DNA from 4 places in the Candidatus Endoriftia persephonae genome. Region 3 is predicted to be linked to each of the others. Evidence: predicted binding sites of a transcription regulator. Region 3 holds the regulator's gene; each other region holds the start of a gene.
What was found. The regulator FliA, encoded in region 3, starts transcription of late flagellar genes. The targets are predictions, from matches to a motif close to GCTAAAGTTNNNNNNNNNNCNGCCGATA.
Positions count from the first base shown of each region.

Region 1: the regulator FliA is predicted to act here: its motif matches at 2,954-2,981, upstream of L0Y14_RS16400 (methyl-accepting chemotaxis protein).
Region 2: the regulator FliA is predicted to act here: its motif matches at 2,380-2,407, upstream of L0Y14_RS06565 (methyl-accepting chemotaxis protein).
Region 4: the regulator FliA is predicted to act here: its motif matches at 2,368-2,395, upstream of flgM (flagellar biosynthesis anti-sigma factor FlgM).

Region 1 is NZ_CP090569.1:482,512-488,216, reverse strand. Features, by position in the region: gene ychF (redox-regulated ATPase YchF) at 1-913, opposite strand, end outside; gene L0Y14_RS02315 (STAS domain-containing protein) at 1,008-1,274, opposite strand; gene L0Y14_RS02310 (STAS domain-containing protein) at 1,342-1,659, opposite strand; gene L0Y14_RS16400 (methyl-accepting chemotaxis protein) at 1,686-2,897, opposite strand; gene L0Y14_RS02300 (protein-glutamate methylesterase/protein-glutamine glutaminase) at 3,020-4,093, opposite strand; gene cheD (chemoreceptor glutamine deamidase CheD) at 4,147-4,773, opposite strand; gene L0Y14_RS02290 (CheR family methyltransferase) at 4,781-5,617, opposite strand.
Region 2 is NZ_CP090569.1:1,435,229-1,440,933, forward strand. Features, by position in the region: gene L0Y14_RS06560 (TonB-dependent copper receptor) at 1-821, shown strand, start outside; gene L0Y14_RS06565 (methyl-accepting chemotaxis protein) at 1,083-2,312, opposite strand; gene L0Y14_RS06570 (AMP-binding protein) at 2,470-5,301, opposite strand; gene hrpA (ATP-dependent RNA helicase HrpA) at 5,455-5,705, shown strand, end outside.
Region 3 is NZ_CP090569.1:2,726,335-2,732,039, forward strand. Features, by position in the region: gene L0Y14_RS12310 (chemotaxis protein CheA) at 1-1,009, opposite strand, end outside; gene L0Y14_RS12315 (protein phosphatase CheZ) at 1,090-1,821, opposite strand; gene cheY (chemotaxis response regulator CheY) at 1,907-2,281, opposite strand; gene L0Y14_RS12325 (RNA polymerase sigma factor FliA) at 2,390-3,139, opposite strand; gene L0Y14_RS12330 (MinD/ParA family protein) at 3,136-4,023, opposite strand; gene flhF (flagellar biosynthesis GTPase FlhF) at 4,010-5,287, opposite strand; gene flhA (flagellar biosynthesis protein FlhA) at 5,375-5,705, opposite strand, start outside.
Region 4 is NZ_CP090569.1:491,020-496,724, reverse strand. Features, by position in the region: gene L0Y14_RS02380 (flagellar hook assembly protein FlgD) at 1-427, opposite strand, end outside; gene flgC (flagellar basal body rod protein FlgC) at 438-851, opposite strand; gene flgB (flagellar basal body rod protein FlgB) at 854-1,243, opposite strand; gene flgA (flagellar basal body P-ring formation chaperone FlgA) at 1,563-2,294, shown strand; gene flgM (flagellar biosynthesis anti-sigma factor FlgM) at 2,431-2,736, shown strand; gene flgN (flagellar protein FlgN) at 2,751-3,239, shown strand; gene L0Y14_RS02350 (TIGR04282 family arsenosugar biosynthesis glycosyltransferase) at 3,244-3,882, opposite strand; gene arsS (arsenosugar biosynthesis radical SAM (seleno)protein ArsS) at 3,931-4,893, opposite strand; gene L0Y14_RS02340 (hypothetical protein) at 5,069-5,705, opposite strand, start outside.

The DNA of each region.
Region 1 (5,705 bases), 1.4 Mb from region 3:
CAGCCTGGGGTGCGGATGCATTGGCTGGGATCGTCCAGGCTCGAACCTCTTTTTCACCGGCAGTGAAGTATGTCTCGAGCCCCAGCAACTGGTAACCCGCCCGAACAACGCGGTTCAGACCCGGCTCATCCAATCCCAAATCGGAGAGGAACTCTTCCCTCTCATCCTCTTCAAGCTCCACAATCTCAGCTTCAATGGCGGCACACACAGAAACCACTTCAGCCCCCTCTGCAGAGGCAAGCGTATTCAACGCATCCAGATGCGGGTTGTCTTCAAAGCCATCTTCCGCAACGTTTGCAATATAGAGGATGGGCTTTACGGTCAGCAGGAATAGTTCCCGAATCTCCTGTAATTCATCATCGCTGAGCGCCATAGAACGCACTGATTTACCGTCATACAGATGATCACATATGCGCTCCAACAAGGCCTTGCGGGCAAGCACCTTCTTGTCACCAGTCTTCGCCTGGCGAATCGTCTTGTCCAGCGCCTTTTCCACGGACTCCAGATCAGCCAGCGCCAACTCATTGTTGATCACCTGAACATCGGCAAGTGGATCGATCTTACCCGCCACATGCACCACGTCATCGTTCTCGAAACAGCGCACCACCTGCGCAACCGCGTCTGTCTCACGAATATTGGCAAGAAACTTATTCCCGAGCCCTTCACCTTTGGAAGCGCCTTCAACCAGTCCGGCAATATCGACAAACTGCATGGTAGTCGGAAGCACTGCCTGAGGATTAACGATCCCGGCGATTGCATCAAGGCGCGGATCTGGTAAGGGGACCACTCCCACGTTGGGATCGATAGTACAAAAAGGATAATTTTCGGCCGCAATAGTGGCCTTTGTCAGAGCGTTGAAGAGCGTCGACTTACCCACATTGGGGAGCCCAACGATACCGCATTTAAAACCCATATTCCGGAGCCTCAAAAGGCACAAAGCATACCGGAAATGAGGCCGGACTTTCCAGCAGGGCGCGAGGTTCCCCGCACTATCTCCTGCTTCGACGCTATTTGATCAGAAAAAGCTTGCCGAAGTTGGCAATCTTCAAGATCTCATTGATCGCGTCATTTCCGTTGGCAAGCACCACGCTATCCTTCACCTTTGAGCTGTGCTCACGCAACTGCAACAGCATCCCCATCGCGGAACTATCCATATACTCAGCCTCAGCCAAGTCCACCACAAAGCCCATCTCGCCCTTTGGGTAGGCCTTGTAGGCATTAATAAAATCCTGGTGTTTGGAGAAGTCAAACCGTCCGGATATCTTTATCGTCACACTCGTGCCATCTGATGACTTTGATGTAGTTACCGACATATTTGCCTCACAATCTACGTTCAATTTACTACTTGGCCTGTGGATCCATCTGAAAAAGGTGGCCAAACCCAGCTATTCGCAATATCTCACCAACTGACTGATTAAAACCTATGATTCGGATATTTGAGTTATCACCACCAGAGCGCTCACGTAGCACCAACAACATTCCCAGCGCAGAACTATCTATGTAATCTGCTCCAGACAGATCAATCGTGTAGTGGCTCTTTAACGGATCATTTTTGCCATAAGCCGCACGAAACTCCTGATGACAGGAAAAGTCAAAGCGCCCAGTGACAGTGATTCTGATGCCACTTCCAGCATCGTATGTAGTGCTCGATAGACTCATTCTCTTAATCCCCACATACGCCGCCGCTAAAAAAGCTCCACATCACCCTCACTCATACTCTCCTGATCCACCGGCTTATGGGTGGCCATATCAGCAAACTGCTGTTTGAGCGATTCGCGGACCGTACGGATACTGATGGCAAGTTCCTTCGGAGTCGTTTCCGGGGCACTCACCATCCTATTGATCTCGGTCTGCATTGACTCAAATATATCCTCAATTTTTGAAAAATGTTCTTCACTATAACCGGAAAGCTGGCGCACGATATCCTCAAACTGCAATGACCGCACAGCCGAACCAACCTGGTTATGAATCTCAGAGGACATTGATGAAACTTTAGCCAAATTATCCGCAATGACTTCATTCACTTCTGCAACCTGCCGCATCATTTCATCAACACGTGCTTTTGAGTGAATTGCAAAGCCCATATCTTTTGAAGCCAGGGTTGCAGCTGAGTCCCTAGCCTCCTGAATATTTTCCTTAGAGGTACCTATTACGTTCCTGATCTGATCGTTGAAGCGGTTTGATCTCTGCGAGAGCTTACGCACTTCATCAGCAACAACAGCAAACCCCCGACCTGCCTCACCCGCCCGAGCAGCCTCAATAGCTGCATTCAGCGCCAATAGATTGGTTTGATCGGCGATCACCTTAACATCCGTCAGCAATGAATCCGCATGCTCCATCTCCTTGGACATATCCTCAACACGCTCCACCAACATCATGGTATTGTGGCTAATCGTGACAACGTGCTCGACAAAAAAACGCAGAACTTTGTCCGTCTCACTGGCAAAGTCAGCAAATGTGATCTTTTTGTTACCTTCGCTCTCAATACCGTCTGACACACTCTCTATCAGACCCATTACCAGTTCCAACTGCGCCTGTGATTGTCCATTTATCCCGTTAAAACTCTCTTGCAGTGTTTGGACCGCATCATTGATCAAGGTCTGAATCTGGGCCTGCTCACTTCGCAGCTTGGCAACCTGCTCACTAACTCCAAGTTTAATTTCCCGCGACAAGGCACCCATCTCGCCGATTAATTCACCGCCACCAGCAAGGGCACGAATGCTTTGTTCTCCTTGCGTCAGTTTTTTACGATTTCGGTAATCGAGCAGCCCCCAAATGAGAGTCAGCACTGCCAGCATCAGGACACCAACCCAGCTCACCCCCATTGGCCAAGCGGCCAATACAAATAGGCTAGAAAACACCCAAGGGTGCCAGGGTTTTGCAAAATAGTTGGCCATCTATACCGCCAAATTGATCCGCTCTGCTGCTAGAGTATTAGGTCTGCCTCACTCATTATCGGCGCTTTGGTATGAATCTTGAGAGCGATGCATCTCATGCCCGCAGGTCCGGGCACCTTGAACTATTGTTTGCATAGTTCAGTGAGGCGCATTCCGATCTTTTGCAATGGAAGAACTGCCTCCACATAGCCACGCTTGACCGCTTCTCCAGGCATTCCCCAGACCACGCTGCTCTTCTCATCTTGCGCTATGGTCGGTGCACCGGCCTGCCGCATCTCTCCCATGCCTTCAGCCCCATCATCACCCATTCCTGTTAGCATTACTGCAATTGCATTTGGGCCTGCATTTTGCGCTAGGGAGCGGAACATCACATCTACCGACGGCTTGTGCCTGTTCACCGGAGGACCATCATTCAAGCTGCATATGTACCTCGCCCCATCGCGTCGCACTAAAAGATGGCGATTACCAGGAGAAATATAGACATGTCCGGGCAGAATCTGCTGTCCATTCTGAGCCTCGCAAACAGTAAGTTGGGTAATGCCATTGACGCGACTGGCGAATGCGGCACTAAACGCTTCTGGAATATGCTGTGAAATGACTATGCCAGGAAGGTCTGGCGGAAGATCCCTTAAAACATCCTTGATTGCCTCTGTTCCTCCCGTCGAGGAACCGATCCCGATAATCCTGTCTGTTGTCCTGAAGTGGCTTTTCCCTCCACTCCTGGCAAGAACCGCATCTGCTGACAGCTTATCCGAAGCAGTCAGCGGTGCTTTTGCAACCCGCCTTTCCAGCACCTGCACTTTTGCCCGCGCTGCAGTTTTTACCTTCAAAATTATTTCTTCCGCATAATCAGGCAGCTGCTGTGCAACATCCAGCTTGGGTTTAGAGACAAAATCAACCGCCCCCATCTCAAGCGCCTGCAGCGTCACATCGGCACCCTGTTCTGTAAGCGTGGAAACCATTACTACTGGCATTGGGCGTAGTCGCATCAGATTCCCCAAAAATGTCACTCCATCCATACGCGGCATCTCAATGTCCAGCGTCAAAACATCAGGTGACAATTTTTTTATTTTCTCTCTCGCCTGGTATGGGTCAACTGCGGTGCCAACAATTTGAATACCAGGATCGGCGTCGAGAATCGATGTTAGGAGTTGCCGCACCAAAGCAGAGTCATCCACCACTAAAACTTTGATCATGCCATCCTCTTCTATCTATTCAGGATCCCCAGCCAACAACCTACCAATCGACATCAAAAAAGCTCTACCGCCCCTTCCAGCGGCTCTTGTTCGATATCGTGCTGATATACTTTTTCTCGCTGAACAATTGTATCGTTGTGCATGCGTTTAAGTTTTTTCACTCTAACCCGCCCACTCGCAGGAAAAAACACAACTTTTCTAGGATATATATCTCCCACATCCTCGCTCATCAGTTTCAGCCCTTCCTCCTGAATGTATGACTTCACAAAATCGACATTATTTCCACCCACATTCGATATGTTGCTGATGATTTTCCCTCCACCAAATATCTTTACCGCAAGGTTTGGCCGGTGCCCTCCATGTTTAAGTATGTCATTGATCATGTGCTCCATTGCATAGTTTCCGTAGCGGGTAGCTCCACTGATAATTGCCCCTCCTCCCCAGTTTCCGCTCTCACTAAGAGGCAGCATGAAGTGATTCATTCCGCCAATACCAAAGACTTGATCCCAAACACACGCTGACACACACGAGCCAAGAACTGTAGTAATAATTTCATCTTGCTTTGTAACATAGTATTCGCCAGGCAGAATCTTTGCCGCAGCAGTGGAATGTTGCCTGTCCCAGTAGCGGTTGATCCGTTCAAAGCCAGGAAGTGGCTTGCCTAATTGGTGACGCGACATTTTAGTTCTACCTGATTTTTCTGTATATGGTCTTGCCAATTAACTCGAAACGATCGGTTAACTTAAACAATGACTCAGAATGCCCAATAAACAGATAACCTCCCTCTTTGATGTTGTCCGCAAACCGCTCAACCAATTTGGTTTTTGATACCTTGTCAAAATAGATAATCACGTTCCTACAAAAGATCACATCCTGCGGCTGTTCCAGCCGCCAATCCTCCATCAGATTTAACTGACCAAAGCGGATTAATCCCATGATTTCCGGCTTAAGTCGCACCATCCCACTATTAGCCCCCTTCCCTCGCATGAACCATTTCTGCAGTCGCCTTGAATCAAGACCATCAACACGCTCACCGGAATAGACACCAGATGCTGCTTTCGCAAGGACGTTGGAATCGATATCGGTTGCCAATATCTCCGCATTCCATCCAACATGAGGAGCGAGAGCCTCATGGAGAGTTATTCCAAGGGAATAAGGCTCTTCACCAGTTGAGCAACCTGCCGACCAAATGCGGATCTTCCGTTCGGCAGGCTTATTCTTCACCATTTCTGGGACAATAGTTTTAGAGAGGTATTCGAAATGGTGATTTTCACGGAAGAATGAGGTCAAGTTGGTTGTTACCGCATTAACCAACTCGATCATTTCTTCACCATTCGGATCGTTTCGAATCAGATCACAGTAAGAATCAAAATCCGCCAATCCCAACTTACGCAACCTTCGTGAGAGGCGCGCATAGAACATATTGAACTTGTCGTCGGTAACAACAATGCCCGTCTTCTTGTTCGATATAGAGCGCAGAAAATCGAAGTTCTGCTGAGAAAAAACAAATTCTCGCTCCACCATACTCGACACAACCTCCATACACTGCACCATTGTTTACGGCAAACTTGCACTAGCCTTAAAAAACCGCCGTTTGGCAGCCTGCCCGCCG
Region 2 (5,705 bases), 1.3 Mb from region 3:
GCACCTCAGAGAGCAAGAGCGAAAACAATCTAGGTGGTTTCCTGCGTTATGAGCACGCCATTACCATGGGTAAACTCTATGCAGGAGTCAGCCGCAGCGTGCGAACCGCAGATGCCTCTGAACGCTATGTTGCCAGCTGGATTGTGATGATGGGCAATGATACTAGCTGGGTTGGTAACCCGGAGCTTGAGCCGGAAAAAAATCATCAGATTGAGGTTGGAGTTGAGTTGGCCGATGCAGTATGGAGTAGCAGTTTCAGCCTCTACTACAATAAGGTTACCGACTACATTCTGAGGGATTTGGCACGGGCTCAGGATGGCATCCTGGTTAACAACGCCACAGCCACCATCTATCGTAACGTAGATGCCAGCTTTGCCGGTTTTGAGTGGGATGGCACGTATCAGTTTAGTGATCAGTTCTCAGGCAATGCCGGGTTGGCCTATGTACGTGCTGAGAACACGACTGATAACCGCAATATTGCTCAGATCGCACCGCTGGAACTGACCCTGGGCCTCGACTACACCCGCGGTGATTGGGCGTTGGGTGGTCTGGTGCGGGCAAATGCCAAACAGACTCGGGCCGATCTGATCGACGGCAGCGGTCAGGATGTGCAGGAGACCCCCGCCTGGGCGGTGCTCGATCTGAACGGCAGCTACAGCTTCAACGACCGTGCCGATATCCGCTTCGGCATCAACAACGTGTTTGACAAAGAGTATGCCTATCATGTGAACCGGGCCAACCTTGATCCCTTCAGTCCCGAAGCGATTCAGGTGAATGAGCCGGGTCGTGAGGTGTGGGTCAAGGCATCGCTTAAATTCTGAGCGTGTTCTGGCGGAGGTCATCTAGGTGATAAGCCAGGCAGTCATAAGGTAGTGTCCGTCCGGAAACGCCATGTTTGGACGCAGAGAAGCGCAAAGAACGCAGATGTTTATAGATAATATTTGTGATCTCCGCGCTTCTCTGCGTATCGTTTTTACTGTTTCTGGACGGACATTATCTATCGACGAAAGAGAGGTTGTTTTGGGATAGCCAGTCGGTCGATGTGACCGGTTTTTCTTGTGCAGAGGATGGTGGGAAGCAGGTCAAAAGAGATCGACACTACCACTCTCGACATTCTGTTGTGCTACCGCCTTGTTCTGATCCAGCTGTGCGAAGCCCTGCTTGCCATTGTTGATGATTTTCTCCAGGTCGGAGAGACGGGTCTGGAAGTGTTCAATCTGCTGCTCGAAGTCGGACTGCTCGAAATGGAGGGCGATCAGTCCGTTGATGAAAGCCTCGATCTGTTCTGAGCGCTGGGCGATGTGATCGACCAGTTGTACAGCAATATCCTCAAATTGTAGGGAAAGTATGCCGGTATTGACGTGCTGGCGGATGCTATCGGAAAGCTCATTGATGGTCTCTGCTTGGGTGGTGGCACCCTTGTTGAGCGCCCGCATCTCCTCCCACATGTTTCCAACCTGATCTTGGGCCTCGAGTGCGTTTGACATGTCAGCCTCTGCCATCTCCTGAATATTGACTGAGACGCGCTCCATGGTGCTCTGGGTCTGCAGGATCAGGTCGCGGATCTGGTCGCTAAACTGGTTGGTGCGGCGGGAGAGGTTGCGCACCTCATCGGCTACCACCGCAAAGCCGCGCCCTGCATCACCCGCTCGGGCTGCCTCGATTGCGGCATTCAAAGCCAGTAGATCTGTCTGACTGGTGATATCGTTGACATCGTTGAGCAGTGAGACCACTGAGTTGACCTGCCCGGTCATTTCGCTGAAGTTGTCGACGATGGCACTGCTGTTATTTTTCATCTCTGAAAGGGTGGAAATATAGTTGGTGACGATCTCCTGACTCTGAGTGCTGAAGCGATTGATGCCCTCTGTCTGCTCCTTGTACTGGTTGCCGCGGGCCACGTTATAGAGCTCTTCGACCAGCACCTGCAGGCGCTGGCGCTGATCTTCGGTTTCGTTGTCCAGACCGGTAAAGCTGCCGGCGAGTTTTTCGGTGGCGCTGTGCAGAATATCTTTGGCCTGATTCAGTTCCCGTCGAAGACTGCTGAACTGTTCACTGACAACATCGAAGGCACCATTGGATGTCGCCATATAATTGCCGAGCATACGGGCAATCGCCTCTTTTTTTCGCTCAGCTTCGGCGGATTGTTTGTCTCTGCTACGTGAAGCGACCAACAGGATGATGACGATCAGGGCGGGTGTGGTACTGAGCAGGAGCAGTAGCCAATCTGGTAACTGCGCCAGGAGTGAGACGGTTGTCATCACAGAGAAAAGCAGGATCCCTGCCAATGAGCCGTAGAAGAGTTTTTGGTTCACTATGAATTGTCCATCATTGTTGCAGTCTGGCGGTTGCAAGTCGGCCTGCTTTCGCTTCAAGAATGTAAATCGGCAGAGAGTTGGAAATCTTTTGTTCTTAATAGGTTCGGCAGGAAAAGAGTCAATTTTGTGTGTACGAGGGGCGATTGAAACAGTCTCAGACTCGCTTCTCGCTAGCCAGATCAGGTTCGCCGCAGTGGCGTAGAATCTCTGTCCTGGCCCGGTCGCGCAGCAGAATCGCCTGCTGCCAGGCATCCTCTATCCCCGGGACAGGGACAACTGGCTCGCATAGGGTCAGGCTAATCTGGCTGGGATGGATGAACCAGTCGTTGGCATGCAGGATAGAACGGGTGCCACGGATTGTAATGGGCTGCACTGGCAGAGCGGCGTTTGCGGCGGTGGAAAAGGCGCCCATATGAAACGGTAGCAGCCCGGGTCTGCGGCTGAAGGTGCCTTCTGGAAAATAGCATTGAGACTCACCCTGCAGTGCACTGCGCTGTGCAGTATAGGAATCAGTCACTGCCTGGCGGGGATCAGACCGTTCCACAAACAGGGTATTGATGCGTTTGAGAAAGGTATGGGCGATCCAGTTTCGACGCAGCTCTGATTTGGCGACAAAGCGAAAAGAGAAGGGCAGCAACGCGACCAGCGCAATGCCGTCGAGATAACTGCAGTGGTTGGCGACCAGGATGACGGGCTGAGTGACGGTGGGGAGATACTCTGCTCCGCGTAGTGTCAGTCGGGTGCCGCTGGCCTTGGCCAGCAGGCGAGCCATGGCGCGCATCAGAGGCCAGCGAAAAGTCGTGGGCAGAAGCATCACAGAGAGATAGGTGAAAGCGGCCAGAATATAGAAGATTCCACGGGTATAGAGCGAATAAGCCCAATCTTTGGCGCTGCCAACAATGCGCCGGATGCGGTTTGGAAGCGTGGAGAGGGAGAGCTGCAACTGTTGTTGCCAGACTGGTCTGGGGTGGGCCTTGATTGCGCCCTGTTCAAACAGTGTTCGGCATGCGCCGCGCCGGATCTTGCCACTCGATGTCTTGAGGATGATGCCTGGTGCGGCGAGGATGATCTCATCCGGTGCGATCATGGTGAGGTAGGTGGCGATGCTGTCGATCCGGGCGCTCAACGCTTCCCGCTTGGCCGGATCCTGCTCGCGGGTTTCGGCCAGTATCACCAGTCGTTCGCCCGGCTGGTTCTGGTTCTGACTGGAAAAGATGGCCACCCGACCCTTGCGGATACCCTCCAGGTTACCAATGGCCTCTTCCAACTCTTCGGGGTAGATGTTGCGGCCAGCACGAATGATCACATCCTTGCTGCGACCGGTGATAAACAGGTCCCCGTCTGCAAAGTAGCCGAGATCCCCTGAGCGTAGCCACTCGCCGTCAAACAGCTCACGGGTGGCCTGGGAGTTGTGAAAGTAACCGCTGCAGGCTGAGGGGCCGCGGAACTGAATCGCCCCCTGTTGACGTTCTGGCAGTTCATGGCTAGCCGCATTCACCACCCGCACCTCATGGTGGGGGAGGGGATGCCCGCAGGCGACAAAGTGCAGTGCCCGTGGATCGTCCGGTTCGGCGGCTATTGCCTGGCCACTGCGGCTGAATTCGAGGCGTCTGATCCGGTCGATCAGCGGCTTGCGATGCAGTGGCGGGAAGGTGAGCCCGACACTCGACTCCGCCAGGCCGTAGACCGGGCACAGGGCCTCCGCATGAAAGCCGTAGGCAGAGAAGCGCGCCTGAAAGCTTTGCACGGTCTCCGGGCTGACCGCCTCGGCGCCATTCAGCGCGACCCGCCAGCGGCTCAGATCGAGCCCCTCCAGTGCTTTATCATCGATTCGGCTGCAGCAGAGCTGGTAGGCAAAATTGGGGGCGGCGGAGAGGGTGCCGCCATAGCGGTGGATCGCCCAGAGCCAGCGTTCGGGTTTTGCCAGAAAGCTCAGCGGCGACATGATTACCAGCTGCGCGCCAAAGTAGAGTGAGCCAAGCCAGGCGCCGATCAGCCCCATGTCGTGATAGAGCGGCAACCAGCTGACAAAGATATCGCTGGCATTTGCCTCGATGGCAGCGCCATCGGCGCGGATATTCGCCAGCAGATTGGCATGGGTCAGGATCACCCCTTTGGGGGTGCCCGTGCTGCCAGAGGTGTACTGCAGGAATGCTGTATCGATCGACCGAAGGATCACCGGCGAGAGCGCCTGTGGATTACCGTGCAGTGCATCCAGAGTCAGCAGTTCGCGCAGGCTCTCCACCTCCGCCTTCAGCAGTTTAGCCAGAGATTTTGCCGCCTCGATGGTAATCAGATAGGTGGCCTTGGCATTGGAGAGAATCGAGATCTGGCGCCGGAGATGATCCTGCAGCTGACTGGGCCGCAGCGGAGGATAGATCGGCACCGGCACGCCGCCGGCATAGAGCACGCCGAAGAAGCTGTAGAAGTAGTCGGACCCCGTCGGCAGCATCAGACAGACCGCCTCACCCGGTTGCAGACCGTGCCGTTGCAGAGCAGCGGCAACCTTGAGGGCCCCTTCATGCAGCTGTCGATAGCTGATCCGTTCACCCTCATCGCTGTCACTGTAGAGGCGGATATGCGTGCGCTCCCCATGATGCGCGACATGCCAGTCGAGCATTTCGGTAAGGCTGCCGGCCTGTTCCGGTGCCTCGTTGGATCTGCCCGCCTCAGGGATGACAGGAGGCGTTCCCTCCAAGCTGGTCGTAGTCGGACTGCTGAGAATTGCACGTAGCAGATCGCGTGGGGTCTCCGCCTCAGCGAAGCTCTGCTCAGGCAGGCTGACGCCGAACTGGCGTTCCAGACGGGCGACCAGTTCCAGCCGTCCCAGGCTGTCGAAGCCCAGATCCCGCTCCAGATGAGAGTCGAGTGTAGGCGGCCGCCAAGCTGTTTGTAGAGGATGGAGTTCTCTGGCTAGGGTGGCGATGATCTCCAGTAGAGGAGTGGCCGCGTGTTTTTCTGAGTGGAGCTGTTGTGGTGCTTCCATGGAGGGGGCCAATTTTATGACTACTTATGACTATATAGCAGAGTCGGATCGACCCCGTTTTACGGTAGAATCTCGCCTTTCCGCTGTTTTCCTGTGCTGCCTGTGACCATAGCCGACAACAAACTCCCCAGCCCTGAATCGATTGAGCAATGCATGCTGGCGGACCGCCACAGCTTCCGCCGGCGTTTGCGTGGTCTGCAGCAGCGGAAGAATAACAACCAGCCCTACGATCAGGGGCTGCTCAAGCTGCGCCGGGATATGGATCGCTCAAGCGAGCGCCTTGCTCAGCGACAAGAGAGCCTGCCGACCCCCGAATTCCCGCCCGAGCTGCCGATCACCACGCGTCTCGATGATATCCGCAAGCTGATCGCGGAAAATCAGGTGGTGGTGCTGTGTGGTGAGAC
Region 3 (5,705 bases):
CTGGCGCGGATCCGGGCTTTGTCTTTGGTTCCGGCTCTGTTTTCTTAGGTTCTGCAGCCTGTTGCGGCTTGGGGCTTGCCACCTGCTGAGGCGCAGCATCTGTCTTCGGCACCACGGGCTGTTCCGGGCTGGCTGCGGTAGCCGCCGAAGCGCCGGCAAACTTCCCCTTGCCGTGCAGCTCGTCCAGCAGGGCCTCAAACTCCTCCTCGGTGATCTCATCAGCGCCGACAGAAACTGTCTGAGCGGAAGCGGGTGGCTTGAACTTGCCCTTGCCGTGCAGTTCATCGAGTAGGTTGTCGAACTCCTGTTCGGTTATCGAATCTGACTCAGCTACCGATTTTTCCTCACCGGGCACAGCGGCAGTGGGCATCCCGGTGAATTTACCTTTGCCATGCAGTTCATCCAGCAGATTATCGAACTCATCCTCAGTGATCTTGTCGTTGCCATTGGGTGTGGCAGCGTGTGCGGGCTCCTGAATCGACTCAAGCAGCTCTTCAAATTCTGCATCGGAGAGTTCACCCTTCTTAGCTGTCGCGGGCGCCACACTCTCTGCAGGTGCAGCTGCTTGGGCCTGGGAACTCTCCTCTCCGGAAGACTTGGCTTGAGCCCCGGCTTCAGCTTCGGGAACAGAAAAACTGTGCAGACTCTGGATCAGCGCCGGGGCTGCATGCTCTGGTTCGATGCCGTTCCGTACGCTGTCAAACATCTCGTTGACAACATCCAGTGCGTTCAAGACCACATCCATCAGATTGGCATCGATGCTGCGTTGCCCCTGGCGCAGCACGTTGAAAACATCCTCAGCCCGATGGCAGACTTCGACCAAGGCCTCGATACCGAGGAAGCCTGCACCTCCCTTGATGGTATGAAAACCACGAAATACCGCATTCAGCAGGTCATAGTCTTCCGGCCGCTGCTCCAGATCCACCAGCTGCTCGCTCAGCTGCTCCAGAATCTCTCCTGCCTCTACCAGGAAATCCTGCAGTATTTCATCATTTACATCGATCGCCATGCTTTGCTCCCGAAGCCCGCTGACACCTTCAAAAACTTTCCTAGTTCCACATGCAGGTGTGTCGGCAACTCAACGCAGAACTAAAATCCGAGGCTTGAAAGCAGGTCGTCCACCTCATCCTGACCGTTCACCACATCCCCTTGATCCACCCCAGGCACCACAGGCCCTTCAAGCTTCTCTGGCTGCTGTTCCCGTTTTACCTCCATCCGCTGGCCGGTAATCCGCACCAGCATCACCAGACGCTGCTCCAGATCCTGCACCAGATCGATCACCTTCTTGATGATCTGCCCGGTCAGATCCTGAAAGTCCTGCGCCATCAATACCTCTGAGATGTTTTCATGCAGGGCGGCGGCACTGCAGGCTGACTCTTTTAGAAAACCATCAAGCGCCAAGCTGAGTTCCTGAAATTCGTCCTTGTTCAGCTGTCGAGAACGGAATTTATCCCACTCTCCTGCAAGCTGTTTCGCCCGCCCTTCCATCTCAGCCACCAGCGGCAGGCTCTTCTCAACAGCCGTCAAAGTGCGGTCCGCCGATTGTTGCGTCATGGTAATGACATAGCTGAGACGCTCTTTGGCATCGGGGATGTCGATCTCGGTCAGCTCCGCCATACGGGCGTCCAGCAGAAAGCCGTTGATCGCTTCGTGAAGTTCGCGCGTTAGACGGCCAACCTCTTGAAATAGCTCGCTCTCTCTTCCCAGCGACAGCTCTGCGATGAGCTGCTCGGCCTCCTGATTTTTCCCTGCCTCAAGCATTTCGACCAAAGCACGTGCCGTCTCCAGACGAGCAGTACCAATATCCGGTGTTTCCTGCATCTGGTCTCTCCCGACTAGGGCCTGCTATACCGACAAAATGGACGCAAACGACACATTCGCCAACGCTAGCTGTCCCTGGAGTACATCAACCTTCGATACGTTCGAAGATTTTGTTGATCTTTTCTTCCAAAGTCGCTGCGGTAAATGGCTTAACCACATAGCCGTTGACCCCCGCCTGCGCTGCTTCGATGATCTGCTCTCGCTTCGATTCGGCAGTCACCATCAATACCGGCAAAGCGGCAAGCTTGGCATCGGCACGCACCGCTTTGAGAAGATCGATGCCGGTCATGCCTGGCATGTTCCAGTCACTAACCAGGAAATCGAAGTTCCCGTTCTGCAGCATCGGTAACGCGGTGGTCCCGTCATCGGCCTCATGGGTATTGGTAAAACCCAGATCCCGTAACAGGTTCTTGATGATGCGCCTCATGGTGGAGAAGTCGTCCACAATGAGAATCTTCATATTTTTATCCAAGGCAACCTCCCATCACTGTGTCGCCACTGTAAGACTGGAAGAAGTGCGTTGCAGCATTGACTTCCCCCCAAACCGTTCTGTTCCGACCATTGAGACTCACTCCTCTTCCACCAAAGTCAGCCACTCGCTCAGACGCGAACGCAAACGTAGCGTAGCCTGACTGTGGATCTGGCAGACCCGGGATTCACTCACACCAAGCACCTGACCTATCTCTCTCAGATTGAGTTCGTCGTCGTAATACATGGAGATCACCAGCCGTTCACGCTCCGGCAGACCGGCGATCGCCTCCGCCAGCGCATTCTTAAACGCATCTTTCTGCAGCCCTTCAAACGGCCCTTCATAGGTATTCTTGCCGGTGGCAGGGGTGATGTTGATCTCGCCGACCGCGGTCAGCTCATCCAGGCTGAAGACCCTCGAGCCGGTGGAATCCTTCAGGATCTGGTGATACTCCTTGAGTGACAGGTTGAGCGCCTCAGCCACTTCAACATCACGGGCATCCCGCCCCTCTGCATTTTCGATCTCGCGCATTGCATCAGAGACCATGCGCGCCTTGCGGTGTACCGAGCGGGGCGTCCAGTCACTGCGACGGATCTCATCGATCATCGAGCCACGAATGCGAATCCCCGCATAGGTCTCAAAACTGGCACCCTGGGTGGGGTCGTAGTTGCGACTCGCCTCCAGCAGCCCCAGCATACCCGCCTGGATCAGATCATCTGCCTGCACATTCGGCGGCAGACGGCTCATCAGATGATAGGCAATGCGCTTCACCAGCCCCGCATGCCGGGTCACCAGATCATCGTGCTCCTGATCGTTCTGAATGGCCGTGTAACTCGCCAAGCCGTTCACCTTGCACTCTCCCCGTATTGACTTGAAAACTGGATCAGACGCTCAACAAAAAACTGCAGATCACCACTAACCCCGGTGGGGAGCGGCCAAGTATCGGCCTTCTTCGCCAGATTCTTGAATGCCTGTGCAGCCTTTGAACGCGGGAAACCATCCACCACCGGCCGCTGTGCTTTGACCGCTTTGCGCAGCTGTTCGTCATAAGGAATGCTGCCCATGTAGCTAAGCATCGCATCCAGATAACGGTCGGTGACCCGACACATCTTATTGTAGAGATCACGCCCCTCCTGCACCGTTCTCACCATGTTGGCGAGCACCCGAAAACGACTGACACCGTGTTCCCGGTTGAGCAGCTTGATGATGGCGTAGGCATCGGTGATCGAGGCCGGCTCATCGCAGACCACCACCACCACCTCCTGCGCCGCACGACTAAAACTGACCACCTGGTCGGAGATCCCGGCAGCGGTATCGATCAGCAGTACATCGACATCGTTGGCCAGCTCACTGAAAGCATTGATCAGACCGACATGCTGCGCGGTACTCAGTTCGGCCATCTTTTGCACACCGGAGGCCCCTGGCACCACCTTCATGCCGTGAGGGCCGGTCACCAGGATCTCCTCCAGGCGGCGCTCGCCGCGCATCACATGGGAGAGATCGAACTCGGGATGCAAGCCGAGCATCACATCGATATTGGCCAGCCCGAGATCCGCATCCAGCAACATCACGCGCCGCCCCATCTCCGCCATCGCCACCCCCAGATTGACCGAGATATTAGTCTTGCCAACCCCACCCTTGCCGCCAGTCACGGCAATCACTCGCACCGGCTCGGGATTCACCATGCGGCGTAACCCGGCGGCTTGGTCTTCGATCTGATCAGACATGAGCATGTTCACCCGTTCCTCCAAATGCGAGAGCCAGGTAGGCCTCATCCAGCACCTCCCCTGCCTCCTGGGCGAGTTCGATGGCTTGACTGACAAGCGTGTGAGCCCTTGCCAGATGCAGATCCTCCGGCACCCGCTGCCCATCAGTGGTAAAGGCAAGCGGCAACCCGGCCTCGATCAGGGTACTGAACACCCCGCCCAGGGATGCCGCTTCATCCATCTTGGTTAACACCACCCCCACCGGATTGGCGACACGGAAGGCGTTCACCGCATGGTTCATCGCGGCACGTTGGGTGGTGGCGGAGAGGGTCAGCAGGGTCGTCACCGGATGGTTGCCGGCGGTGATCAACGACAGTCGTTCACTGAACTGCAGATCTCGCTGACTCATGCCCGCTGTATCGATTAGCACCAACCGCTTGCCTGAGAAGGTATGCAGCGCATCGCTCAATTCATCCGCGCTGGCGGCTGAACGCACCGGCACATTGAGGATCCGGCCGTAGTTATGCAGCTGCTCCTGGGCACCAATGCGATAGCTGTCACAGGTGATCAGCGCCAGACTTCTGGAACCCTGGCGCAGACAGAAATGCGCCGCCAGTTTGGCGATACTGGTGGTCTTGCCCACCCCGGTTGGCCCCACCAGGGCAATCACGCCGCCCTGCTCCAACATATCCCCATCCATCACCGGCAGTTCGCCGATGAGGTGGAACATCGCCTGCCGCCAAGCCTGCTCCGGGCTCTCCGTTGCATCGACCCGCTCGGCCAGCTTGCGGCAGAGATCGGCACTCAGCCCCAACTCCATCAGTTGCCGCATCAGCTCCTGTTTCTGCGGTGATCGCTCCCCCAAGTCACGCCAGGTCAGCTCGGAGAGCTCCAGTTCCATCATCCGACGCAGCTCGGACATCTCACGGCGCATCTCCTGCAGCAGCGGATCCTGACTCCACTCCACCCGCTTGGCCGCAGGCTGACGCTGGCGACGCAGCTGATCGAGCTTCAGTGTCTGTGCCGGCGGCTCATGCCGCTCGCCGATATAGGGTTCATTTTTAGGCACTTCCGACTGTGGCGGCCTCAGGGGGCGAACATCCGCCATCGCCGGTGGCTCAGGCTCAGGCTCGGGCGTGAATGCCGCCTCGTCGTAGTCCATCGCCGCCACCAGCTCGACACCGCCATCCACCCGCTTATTGGAGAGGATCACCGCATCTGAACCGAGCGTCTCACGCACCTTGCGCAGGGCAGTTCGCATGTCGGGAGCAAAAAACCGCTTGATCTTCATCGTCCACAATCCTTCTGGACAGGCCGTCCATTCAAAGGAACGCTAGCCTTGTGTGGCTTGCTCCCCTTTTCTGTCCCAGCCTGCCTGTTAGGTTTCCGCATGGTTTCCGCCGATAGTCGACACCACTTTCACCTGGTGGTTGTCCGGAATCTCGTTGTAGGAGAGGATGTGCATGCCCGGGGCCGCATGTTTGGCGAAGCGCGCCATCCAGGCGCGGATCGGTGCTGCCACCAACAAAATGCTCTCCATTCCTTCTGCCTCCATGCTGGAGCTGGTCTCAGCCAGCGCCGCCTGTAGCCGCTCTGCCAAGCCAGGTTCAAACCCAGCTTGCCCCTCTTCCGAGGTCTGCAACGTCTGCTGCAATATCTGTTCCAGACCCGGCTCAAGCACCGCCACGGGAATTTCCGCATTAGAACCA
Region 4 (5,705 bases), 1.4 Mb from region 3:
GCTCCAGCTCCCGCACCAGCGCACCGTTTGAGTTGGTGATGCGCAGGGTGACATTGCTGGCATTAGAGGGAAGCTCGATGGAGCCTTTCAGGGTGTCACCACTGCCAAACCAGCCGGCACTGCTCGGCACCAGCACCTGGCGCCCCAACAAATTGGCGGCCTGTAGCGCCTGATCGGAGGTGATGCTGGAGCTAAGGCCAGTAAATGACTTGTTTAGATCGTCGATGCCGGAGACTGCGGCGAACTGGGAGATCTGCGTCGCCAGCTCAGTATTCTCCATCGGCTTGAAGGGATCCTGATGGGTCAGCTCGGTGACCATCAGGTTCATGAAATCCTCCATCTCCAGCCCCTGATCGACCGGCTCCTGCGGGGTGGCACTAAATCCCAGGCTGCTAAAAAGTTCTTCGTTGCTCTGTATAGTTTCCATCAGCTTCTCCTTACTGGCCCATACGCAGGGTTGCCATCAGCAGCTGCTTGGCGGCACTGGCCACCTCCACATTGCCCTGGTAGGAACGGGAGGCAGAGATCATGTTGGCCATTTCCTCCACCGGATTGACGTTGGGGCGGAAGATGTAGCCCGCTTCATCCGCCATCTGGTGATCCGGCGCATACTCCCGGATCAGCGGCGCCTGGCTCTCGATCACCCCCACCATGCTGACGCCAACGGCAGGCGCATCCGGGTTGAACTGATCAACCATGGCGCGGAACACCGGCTGACGGGCACGGTAAGTCTCGTCGATGCTGCTGCTCACCGCATCGACATTGGCCATGTTGCTGGCCACTAGGTTAAGACGCAGGCTCTGGGCACTCATGCCACTGGCCGCGGTATCGAAGATCTTAAACATCGACATGGCTATTCACCTTTTATGGCCTGGCGCAGGCTGCTGATCTTGCCGTTGAGAAAACGCAGGCTGGCCTGGTACTCCAGCGAGTTGGAGGCGAAGGTGCTCTGCTCCCGCTCGGTCTCCACCGTATTGCCGTCGAGGGAGGGCTGCGATGGGATGCGATAGAGCATCTGTGTCGGCGGCACGACACCCTGCTCGTCCTGGATGTGGCTGGGATGTGTAGTCCGCAGGCGCACCGGCTCGCCCTGCGCCTGCTGCAGCACCTTATGGAAGTCGAAATCCCGTGCCTTATAGCCAGGGGTATCGGCGTTCGCCAGGTTGCTGGCGATTAGCTCACTGCGTCGCGCGCGCAGCAGCAGGGCCTGGGGATGGATGCCGAAGGCGTCGTCAAGATTCATGGTGCGCTCCCAAGAGATAGAACTCACCTCTCTTCAGCAGAATACATGCCACACACCGCAATGCAGCGCCGCAACCTAGCAACCACAAGGTTTGCAGCGGGATACGAGATGCTCAGCCGCGACAGATCCAGGCAGATTTGCGGCAAACATCCACCGCCAGGCGGCAAGGGTTGCCGCCCCTGAGCGGGGGCCGATCGATTGAACGAACATTCAGCGTAAGAGATCTGCCCCAAAATCAGGGGCGCCCACGCCAACAGGCAAACGGCACACAATTTGCACCTCTTAATGGCAGCCGAAATAGAAATCAGGGCAAATTCCCATGCAGATCACAGCCAACCGATACGTGCCCCGCAGCAGCCTCTGCTCCGGGTTAATCTTATTCACCCTTCTTCTAATCAGCACGAACGCCCCGGCTGGGGGGTCCAGCCAGCCCCACGCCACCATCATCCAGGCGGCAGAGGCCTATCTGAAGATGCAAACCGCCGACCGCCCGGAACGGATCACCCTCAAGCTGCTGCCCCTCGACCACCGCCTCAAACTCAACCGTTGCGAGACCCCTTTGCAGAGCTTCTCCCCGCCCGGCGCACGCAGCCAGGGCCGAACCACGGTCGGCATCAAATGTGAAAGCCCGAAACCCTGGACCCTCTATGTCTCAGCCGAGATCGGCGTGATCGGCAAGGTGGTGGTGGCAAAACGGGATCTGGCTCGGGGCGCCGCCATCGGCCCAAACGATGTAAAGCTGGTTGAACAGGAGACAAGCCATTTGCTGCGCGGTCATTTCGACAGCATCGCCGAGGTGACTGGCAGAACCCTAAAGCGCACGCTGCGTCGCGACAGACCGGTCACGCCCAGCCTGCTGGTCGTCAACAAAACCATTCGCCGCGGACAACAGGTCACCATCATCGCAGGCAACAGCGACATCAGCGTGCAGATGAAGGGCAAGGCGCTGTCCAATGGCAATCCAGGCGATCTGATCAAGGTGCAGAACCTCAGCTCCAAGCGGAAGCTGCAGGCCCGGGTGATATCCGCCAGTCTAGTGCGGGCAGATTGAAAGCAGGATATACAGACACCAGGATTTTACTGGAGGGTGTTAGTAAGCAACCTCCTCAATGCCTTTTCTGAGTGCTAAAGTATCCTGAGATTTAGCCGAACACAGCATTAGGATTAATGTATTCAGAGGAAAATCGATGGCAATTGAGATCAGCAGTCTTTCCAGCAGCGCGCTGCAGGGCACCATTGACAGCGCATCCGCCAATCGTGCAAATCAACCATCAGAAACCACCCGGGCCACCCCTGGCCGCCAGGCCGACAGCGTCAGCCTGACCAGTTCCGCCTCGCAGCTTCAACAGCTTGAGCAGAAGATCTCCAAGATGCCGGTCGTCGATGCCCAGCGCGTGGAGAGCACCCAGCGCTCCCTGGCCACCGGTAGCTACAAGGTAAACCCGGATGACTCAGCCGAAAATCTGTTGGAGATGGAACGTGCCCTGGCCTGATCCAAGGCCTCCTCATGGATAATCACCCCAAACTCCGGGAAAGATTCTCCCGCATCCTGCAGCGGGAGAGTGAAGCGACCGAGCAACTGCTGGCGCTTCTCAAGCAGGAGTATGCCTTGCTGAAAAGCACCGCCCCGGCAGAGCAACTGGAGGCGCTCAACCAGCAGAAGGAGCAGCAGATCCTCAACGTGGCCCAAGCCGTTGAGGCGCACAACCGGTTACTCCGCGAGTTGGGGCTGAACAACAATGGAGAAGAAACCAGGAAGCTGATCGAGCAGCTGGACGGCTCCGGGCTATTACAACAACAGTGGCAAGCGTTTCTCGAGCAGGTCGATGCCAGTCAGAAGCAGAACGGGATCAACGGCGGGCTGCTCACCCTCAGCCAGCGCCAGGCTGCACAGGGGCTCGATATCCTGCGCGGCATCGGCGAAAACCAGAAGTCCTACGGCCCCAGCGGCGAGTCCCGCAGCCACAGCCACTCGCACTCACTGGGTAAAGCCTGAGACTTCAGGTCGATTCAGTCGAGAATCCTAAGCCCAGTGACCTGAGGCGCGGCAGCTCCTCCGGCCGATCGAGATCCCACAGGGTCGGCAGTTCGCTCCAGCGCCATCCCAGCCGCTCCAGACAGGCCCGCGTCAACTGCGCCACCTGATCACCACCCCACGGTAGGCCATGAAACAGGCATTCGGCACTCCGCTTCAATCCCAACAGCACATACCCCCCGTCCTCCGCCGGGCCGAGCACCGCATCGTCTCCTGATGCAAGCCGCCCGAAGGTATCGGTCAACTGCTGCGGGGTAAGTGCCGGCGCATCGACACCGATCAAAATCACCCGCTGCTGCCGCCTCAACGCTTCCTCACAAGCATATGCCATGCGCTCACCGAGATCCTCTCCCTGCTGCCGGTGGAGCGTCACCCCCGGTAGGCTGGCAAAGTGCTGGAACAGCGGATGCGTGCTGTCTGGGGTGCACCAGAGCTCCACCGCACACGACAGCTCCCGACACACCATCCCGAGCAGCCGCTCCAGCAGCTGTTGGTAGAGCTGGCGCGCACCGTCCGCACCCAGCGCAGGGATCAGGCGGGTCTTCACCTCGCCGGCGACCGGCGCCTTAGCAAAGATCAGTATCGCTTCACCAACCGGCTGCATCTTCAACTCTGACTGGCGCTGATCGATCTGCAGACTATGGCAGCAGCATCAGTCGAGTGCCCCGCCGCAACTGCTGCCCTGCCCCGCGGTGCAACCGTAGCAGTGCTCGGCAATCTGGATCGGCCTGCCGCGCAGATCCGTATCGAGCAGGGTGCTGAGGGTTGGTCTAGGACTATTCTCATCACTGATCGGCATATCGAGCATCTGGTTGAAGTCGCAATCATAGACCCGCCCCTGCCAATCGACACTGATCAGAGAACGACACATCAGCTCTTGCAGGTTGTCTGGGCTAAATGAGGAACGCAGCAGGTCAAGATAAGTGTGAAACTCGCCCTTGGAGTGGAGCAAACTACCAAAGCGCCGGATCGGCATGTTGGTGATGGTGAAGAGTTGATTGAAGCTGATGCCGAAGCGCTCTGCCAACTGCTTGCGATAGTCCGCCTCCAGCGGGCCCTGTGGCGGCGGCAGGCTCGGCCCAAGCGGATTGTAGACCAAGTTGAGTGACAGCCCACTTGCCGGGTCGCCATAACCCAGCTGATTGAGCTGTTTCAGACCGCGAATGCTGGCGTCATAGCTCCCCTTGCCACGCTGACTATCGACATTCTCCTGCAGATAACAGGGCAGAGAGGCAACCACCTCGACCCGGTTGGCGGCCAGAAACTCAGCCAACCCCTCCTGACCCGACTCTTCGAGCACGGTCAGGTTGCAGCGATCGATGACATGCACCCCCATCGCCCGGGCCTTTTCCACCAAGTAGCGAAAATTCGGGTTGAGTTCAGGGGCACCGCCGGTGAGATCCAGGCTCTGCAACTGCTGGCGGGAGAGAAACCGTAACACATCCTCCACCACCCCCCGCTCCATCTGCTCGGTCCTTTGGGGGCCGGCATTGACATGGCAATGCTGGCAGGAGAGGTTGCAACGCAGGCCCAGATTGACCTGCAAGGTCTTCAACTCACCACGCTCGATGGCGGGAAATGTGGTGGGCTGAAGTAGATGGGCCGTATTCAACATGGCAGTTCCGGTTCACAAGTGAAAAAGCTGGAGCCGCGCCCAACCACGACCGGCACGACATATCACAGGAAATACGCAACAAAGCGCCGCCTGGATTCAGGCCGCTATTAGAGAGGAGTGAAAAAAAAACCGCAATAATTACCTGAGCAAGCCTCAATTCCGATGGAATAGAGCACTAGCTCAAGCGACGGCGCTGCCGGAATCTGAATAGGGCATAACCAAATAACAACAGAGGTATCGCCCATTTGAGCAGATAGGCAGCCTTCTCGATGAGATACCACTTCCAGGAATAGCCGGTGTGGCCGCTGGGGTAGATATGGTTATTCTCGGTGGACTGGTAGATCCCCGCCATGTAGGCCACATCCTGACAGGTCTTGGTCTTCAGGGGAGGGCTACAGTTGAGGATCGATGGCGCGTAGTATTCACTGACCAGTTCAGGCTGCTGTTCCAGAGTTCGCAGATCATGCGGGATGACAACCCCGTAGTCAGGATCGAGGATCCACCAGTCGCCGTTGGTGGTCTTAGCGGTCGCCACTACATGCTCTTCCAGTCCAACAATGCTTGACTCGATGCCGTTCTCTTCCAGAATACCGCTAATCACCAGAGCATGCTGAGAGCAGAGCCCGATCCCTCGCTCCACCGCCTTGCGCCAGTCGAAAAACTCATATTGACCGACCCGCTCACTCCAGAGGTATCCCAGCGTCCACAAGATATAGTTTTCCCAAGGCGGCACATGGCCATGGTATCTGTATTTGGCATCATCGCTGTGCCAGAGGTGGGCGATAGAACCATTCACCAGTTGGTTCAGGCGC